DNA from 2 places in the Sinomonas terrae genome. Region 2 is predicted to be linked to the other one. Evidence: predicted binding sites of a transcription regulator. Region 2 holds the regulator's gene; the other holds the start of a gene.

Region 1 (3,562 bases), 990 kb from region 2:
CACCCGATCGTCTCCGATCCGGGTGAGCACGAGCGTGGCTCGCCGGTGGGGCTTCTTCTTGGGCCCCTTCCCCTGGCCGAGGAACAGGAGCTTCCGCAGTTCCTCCGGCGTCACGGAGGTGCCGCGTTTCTTGATGTCGAGCGCCGTGATGCCTTCGTCCCGGACCCACTGCCGCAATGCCCGCACGTTGTACGGCCGCACGTCGAGCACGCGATAGGCCTTCGCGAACGGGGTGGCAACGAGGTTGGGGGCACAGATGTACGCGATGTGGGGGTCCACGAGATGGCCGCCCAGGCGGTCCGCGAGTTCGGCGACGAGCCCAGCCCGGATCACGGCGCCGTCGGGCTCGTAGAGAAACCCTTCGAGCGGGCCCACTTCGGCCCGCACCCCGCCGCCGAAGTCCGTCTCGGCGACGAGCTCGGATGCGGTCTGCCCTGCGAGGACAAGCGCCGCGCGGCGGACGCTCGGCCGCTTGAGCGCATTGAAGTAGAGGCCCACTTCGGCGACCTCGCCGTCGGTAGAGACCCACTGCGCCTCGCACCCCTCCGGCACTGAGGAGTGCGGCAGGCCGGGCCCTAGCTTGACGCCCACCGGCCGGCCCGCATCCGCGAGCTCGGAGACGAAGCTCAGCGGGGGAGAGAACTGCTGGGGGTCCCACAGGCGCGTGGTGCCGGACGTCGTCGTCGTTCGACGCGCGGGATCCAGCCAGACGCCTTCGATCCCCTCGAGCGGGACCGTTTGCGCGTCCTCGTGGACGACGCGGACGTTGGGAAACGGCATGAGGTTGATCGTCGCGCACGCGGCGGTCGTCTCATCGAGTTCGACGGCGGTGACGTCGAGGTCGAGCGATGCCATCGCCATGGCATCGGCACCCAGCCCGCACCCGAGGTCCGCGACGCTGCGTACGTCGGCGTCGACGAAGCGCCGCGCGTGGCGGGCCGCGATGCTCAGGCGCGTAGCCTGCTCGAGGCCGGCGCGTGTGAACAGCATGTGGCGGGAGAACTCGCCGAACTTCGCCTCTGCCTTGACCCTCAGCCGAGCCTGGCTCAAGACGGCCGAGACAAGCTCGGGTGCGTGGCCGGCCTTGCGGAGCCGAGCGGTGATCGCGAGTGCGTCCTCTTCCCGATACGGGCCGAGCGAGTTGAGGAGGGCCCAGCCTTCCGAGGTCAGCAGTGGCGCGAGCTGCTCGGCGGCGTGGGGGTCCTGAGCCATGGATCAAGCCTAGTTCACCCTCCACGGGTCCGAGCTGAGAGCAGCTGTTCCGGATATGGTGGAGGTATGGAGACGACGCCTGCTGACGCTTCGCCCGCCGCCAACCACCGGGGACTCTCCCGTTTTGTCCGACCTTTGCTCATCCTCGGCATCGTTCTGGCCGCGGTGTCTGCGATCCTCCTCTTCATCGTCCTCGGCCTCGACGCGTTCACTGCCACCGTCTACTCGGTAGGCGGCAAGAGCATCAACGACGCGACCCCGGAGGCAGAGGCCCTCCGCGACCAGTACCTCGGCGCGAAGATCGCCGCGATCGTCGGCCTCGTGATCGGGGGCATCCTCCTGATCGGCTCGCTCATCGTGATGTACGTCAACCGCGGGCGCTCGAATGGCGACGACGGCGACGACCTGAGCTTCGAGGATCTCGCGGGCGAATAGACAGACACGCGGGGTGTTGGACTGGCACTCGCCTTGACCGAGTGCCAGCCGCTCAATAGAGTCAGCGGTAGCACTCGACCTGTGCGAGTGCTAACTGTCCAGGCACGCTCCCGGCACCCGCGACGACGGTTGCATGCCCGGCTCCCATTTCTGTGACCCGTTCATGAAAAGGAGAGATCCGTGTCGGTCTCCATCAAGCCTCTCGAGGACCGTATTGTCGTCAAGCCGCTCGAGGCGGAGCAGACCACTGCTTCGGGCCTCGTGATCCCGGACACCGCCAAGGAGAAGCCGCAGGAGGGCGAAGTTGTCGCCGTCGGCCCCGGCCGTGTCGATGACAACGGCAACCGCGTCCCCGTCGACGTGACGGTCGGCGACGTCGTCCTCTACTCGAAGTACGGCGGAACCGAGGTCAAGACGGGCGGCTCCGAGTACCTCGTGCTCTCGGCCCGCGACGTCCTCGCGATCGTCGTCAAGTAGTCCCAGCCGAGCAGGACTTCAACGTCAGCACCCCGGTCATGCGGCCGGGGTGCTGCCCTTGAACCCAAGGAGAAGCGAATGGCAAAGCAGCTCGCATTCAACCAAGACGCCCGCAAGGCCCTCGAGGCCGGCGTCGACAAGCTCGCCGACACCGTCAAGGTGACCCTCGGCCCGCGCGGCCGCAACGTCGTCCTCGACAAGAAGTGGGGCGCGCCGACCATCACCAACGATGGCGTGACGATCGCCCGTGAGGTCGAGCTCGAGGACCCGTACGAGAACCTCGGTGCACAGCTCGCCAAGGAAGTTGCGACCAAGACGAACGACGTCGCCGGCGACGGCACGACGACGGCGACCGTCCTCGCGCAGGCGCTCGTCAAGGAGGGCCTCCGCAACGTGGCCGCCGGCGCGGCGCCGGGCGAGATCAAGCGCGGCATCGAGGCGGCCGTCGAGGCCGTCGTCACGCGCCTCGGCGAGAACGCCCGCGAGGTCTCCGGCCAGCACGTCGCCAACGTCGCCGCAATCTCGGCACAGTCCGATGAGATCGGCGAGCTCCTCGCCGAGGCGTTCGCGAAGGTCGGCCAGGACGGCGTCATCACGATCGAGGAAGCCTCGACGACGCAGACCGAGCTCGTCCTCACCGAGGGCATGCAGTTCGACAAGGGCTACCTCTCGCCGTACTTCGTGACCGACGCGGAGCGCCAGGAGGCCGTCCTCGAGGACGCGCTCATCCTTATCCACCAGGGCAAGATCTCCTCGCTGCAGGACTTCCTCCCGCTCCTCGAGAAGACCCTTCAGGCGTCCAAGCCGCTGTTCATCATCGCAGAGGACGTCGAGGGCGAGGCCCTGTCAACGCTCATCGTCAACAAGATCCGTGGCACCCTGAACGCCGTCGCGGTCAAGGCCCCCGGCTTCGGCGACCGCCGCAAGGCCATGCTCCAGGACATCGCGACCCTCACGGGCGCCCAGGTCATCTCCCCCGAGGTCGGCCTGAGCCTCGACCAGGTGGGCCTCGAGCAGCTGGGCACCGCGCGTCGCATCACCGTGACGAAGGACACGACGACGATCGTCGACGGCGCCGGCTCGGCCGAGGACGTCGCGGCTCGCGTTGCGCAGCTCCGGGCTGAGCTCACGCGCACCGATTCCGACTGGGACCGCGAGAAGCTCCAGGAGCGCCTCGCGAAGCTCGCGGGCGGCATCGGGGTCATCAAGGTCGGTGCCGCGACCGAGGTGGAGCTCAAGGAGAAGAAGCACCGCATCGAGGATGCCGTGTCTTCGACTCGTGCCGCCCTCGAGGAAGGCATCGTGGCGGGCGGCGGCTCCGCCCTCGTCCACGCCGTTCGCGTCCTCGACGAGAACGAGGCGATCAAGGGCCTCTCGGGCGACACCGCCGTCGGCGTCAACATCGTGCGCCGCGCGCTGATCCAGCCCCTGCGCTGGA
Region 2 (3,562 bases):
AGGCGGTCAGGAAGTCGATGACCTCTTCGACTCTGCCGAGGAGTGCGGGCTCGAGATCGGCGTACGTGCGGACGGCGCCGAGGAGGCGCTGCCATCCAAGGCCGAGATCCTCGGACGTTTCGTGAGGCCAGCCGAAAGCACGGAGAATGCCGGTCTTCCAGTCGAGTCCGCGGCGGACGGTCGGCCACGCAGGGATCCCGAGGGTCTGCGGTCGAATGGCCTGCCAGACGTCCACGTAGGGGTGCCCCACGATCAGGACGTTCCCCCTGGCCCCGGGCACCGCAAGTGCCTTCTCGGCGATTCGCGTCTCCTTCGAGCCTTCGACAAGGTGGTCGACGAGGATGCCGAGGCGTCGCTCGGGACCGGGCTGGAAGTCCGCGACGGCGGCGGCGAGGTCGTCTACTCCGTGGAGAGGCTCGACGACGATGCCCTCAAGGCGCAGGTCGTCGCCCCAGACCTTCTCGACGAGTTCTGCGTCGTGCTTGCCCTCGACCCAGATGCGACTCGCCCGCGCCACTCTCGCCCGAGCGCCGTCGACCGCGACTGATCCCGACGCGGTCCGTTTGGGAGCCGCCGCCTTCTGCCGTGGGGCCGGGGGAGCGAGGCGGACGGGTCGCCCCTCGAGCAGGAATCCGTAGCCGAGTTCGAACGAGCGGGTCTTGCCGCGCCGATCCTCGAGGCTGAAGACGTGCATTCCGCCGGACTTCTCGACCCGTGTGACCGCGCCCACCCACCCCGTCTGGCTGTCCTCTAGCACCATGCCCAACTCGATGGGCACATCTGGCAGGACGGTCTTCTTGGGGGCGGCAATGTCAGCCGGCCCCCACTGGTCGTAGTAGGACACCCGGTCCTCGCCTCCTCGCACTGCTGCCCAGATCTGGATCGGCTTCATGCTACTGGCGAGACGGCGTCGGCTCGGGGCCTTCCGGCCGCGTGTCCCGATGCCCTGGGTGGACGTGCGGGGGGCGCATAATAGATTTAGCACTTGGGTAGAGAGAGTGCTAAGGAATTGAGGAACGTCCTGTACGGGAAGCGCGTTGCGCAATGAGTACTGTCCGCAGGACGCAGCGAGCAATGTCCGCAGGGGAGGTGGAATGAACGAGCCGCGCAAACTCGAGGTGCTGAGGGCAATCGTCGAGGACTACGTCCACTACCGGGAGCCAGTTGGATCGAAGGCCCTCGTGGAGCGCCATCGTCTCGGCGTCTCGAGCGCGACGATCCGCAACGACATGGCCGCCCTCGAGGACGATGGCCTCATTGTTGCCCCGCACACGAGTGCGGGCCGGGTCCCGACGGACAAGGGCTATCGCGTCTTTGTCGATCAGCTCGCGGCAGTACGGCCGCTCTCTGCTGCGGAGAAGCACGCGATCCAGTCCCTCCTGGAAGGTGCAGACGATCTGGACGACGTCCTCGAACGCACCGTGCGGCTGCTTTCGCACCTCACGAACCAGGTCGCCGTCGTCCAGTACCCTCAGCTGGGCCGCGCGCGAGTGCGCCACGTCGAAGCGGTGGGCCTCGCCCCCCGTCAGGTCCTGCTCGTGCTCATCGCAGACAGCGGCACCGTCGAACAGAGGGTCGTGACGTTGGGAGAGGACCTCGACCACGACAGGCTCGCGGTGCTGCGCCAAGGCTTTCTTGCGGCAACGGCAGGCAAGCCGGTCGCGCAGGTCGGGGCGAACGTGGCGGGGATCATGGACTCGCTCCTCCCGGAGGACCGTGCCGTCGCGGCAGAGCTCGCCGCAGGGCTTGCTGCCCTTGCCGCCTCAAGCCGCGAAGAGCGGATCGTGACGGCAGGCACGGCCTACCTCGCGCGGTCCAACAGCGACTTCCTCCTGAGCATCTCACCGGTGCTCGAAGCCCTTGAGGAACAGGTTGTGCTCCTGCGCCTCCTGTCCGAGATGGCAAGCGATGCGCGTGGTGTCGCAGTGGCAATCGGCCACGAGACCGCCGCCGACTCGCTCGCCGAGACCTCGGTCGTGGCAACGGGGTACGGACGGGACGACGCCAAGATCGGCGTTCTCGGCCCGACCCGAATGGACTACCCGGCCACGATGGCAGCGGTACGCGCGGTCGCGCGATACCTCTCGAAGATCCTCGCCGGAAGCTAGAGAAAGAAGACAGTGAGCAGCCATTACGAAACCCTCGGCGTGTCACCGGATGCGAGCGGCGAGGAGATCAAGAAGGCCTACCGGAAGCTGGCGCGCCAGTTCCACCCGGACGTCAACCCGGGCGAGGAAGCATCGGAGCGCTTCAAGGCCGTGACCCACGCCTATGAGGTGCTCTCCGACCCCGAAAAGCGCCGCGTCTACGACGCGACAGGCAACGAGAACGGGACGGACAACGGGTTCTCGGGCGCCTACAACGGGGCGGGCTTCGCCTTCCAGGACATCTTCGAGACGTTCTTCGGAGGGGGAGGGGCGCAGACGGGCCCGGCTTCCCGGGTGCGACGCGGCCAAGATGCCCTGATCGCGGTCCGGATCGAACTCAAGGACGCAGTCTTCGGAGTCAACAAGAAGATCGAGGTCGACACAGCGGTCCTCTGCACCCGCTGCGAGGGATCCTGCTGCGAGCCGGGCACACAGCCCGTGCGATGCAGCGTCTGCCACGGCAGCGGGCACGTCCAGCGCGCGGTGCGCTCGATCCTCGGCCAGGTCATGACGACGGCGACATGCCCCTCGTGCGGCGGCTTCGGCACCGAGATCCCGAGCCCCTGCAACGAGTGCGGCGGGGAGGGCCGCGTCCGCAGCCGGCGTTCCCTCACGGTCAAGATCCCAGCCGGCGTTTCCACGGGTACCCGGATCCAGCTCGCCGGCCAAGGCGAGGCAGGTACGGCGGGCGGGCCGACAGGCGATCTCTACGTGGAGATCCGGGTCGCCACGCACACGACGTTCTCGCGTGACGGCGACAACCTGCACGCGACCCTGAGCGTCCCCATGACGGCGGCGGCGCTAGGGACCGAGCTGACGCTCGAGACTTTCGACGGCGAACAGACCATCACGCTCCACCCGGGCACACAGTCCGGCGACGTGATCACGCTCCAGCACCTCGGTGTGGCACGCCTGCGGGGCGCCGGCCGCGGAGATCTGCTGGTGCACGTCAACGTCGAGGTCCCCACCAAGCTCGATGCGGAGCAGGAGGAGCTCCTGAGGCAGCTCGCCAAGCTCCGTGGAGAGCATGTCGCAGAAGGGAAACTCGTCGGCACGGGCGGGGGAATGTTCGCGAAGCTGCGAGACAAGTTCGGGAACCTCTGACGTGTCCAACCCCGTCTTCTTCGTCGACCCGGGCTCGCTCGAGGCGCTGGGGGAGGGCGACGTCGTCACCGTCAGGGGAACCGAGGGCCGCCACGCGGCAACGGTCAAAAGGCTCGCACCCGGGGAACCGGTCGACCTCGTCGACGGGTGCGGCGTGCGTGGCCGGGGCCGGGTGGCCCGTGCGGAAGGCGATCTCCTCGCCGTCGTCCTCAACAGCGTAGAGCGCGAGCCGCGGCCACCATACCGGCTCGTGCTCGTGCAGGCGCTCGCCAAAGGCGACCGCGACGAGCTCGCTGCCGAGGCGGCAACCG

Evidence for each region. Region 2 encodes HrcA, which represses chaperone genes, less so after heat shock. Its sites were predicted from a motif close to TTNGCACTCGNNNNNNNCGAGTGCNAA; they were not measured.
Region 1: a site for HrcA is predicted at 1,669-1,695, ahead of groES (co-chaperone GroES). Genes of this name have one in related genera too.

Annotation. Positions count from the first base shown of each region.
Region 1 is NZ_JAKZBV010000001.1:1,158,358-1,161,919, forward strand. Features, by position in the region: gene L0M17_RS05375 (class I SAM-dependent methyltransferase) at 1-1,212, opposite strand, end outside; gene L0M17_RS05380 (hypothetical protein) at 1,279-1,647, shown strand; gene groES (co-chaperone GroES) at 1,828-2,124, shown strand; gene groL (chaperonin GroEL) at 2,203-3,562, shown strand, end outside.
Region 2 is NZ_JAKZBV010000001.1:2,147,760-2,151,321, forward strand. Features, by position in the region: gene L0M17_RS10040 (DUF3097 family protein) at 1-892, opposite strand, end outside; gene hrcA (heat-inducible transcriptional repressor HrcA) at 1,095-2,108, shown strand; gene dnaJ (molecular chaperone DnaJ) at 2,121-3,251, shown strand; gene L0M17_RS10055 (16S rRNA (uracil(1498)-N(3))-methyltransferase) at 3,253-3,562, shown strand, end outside.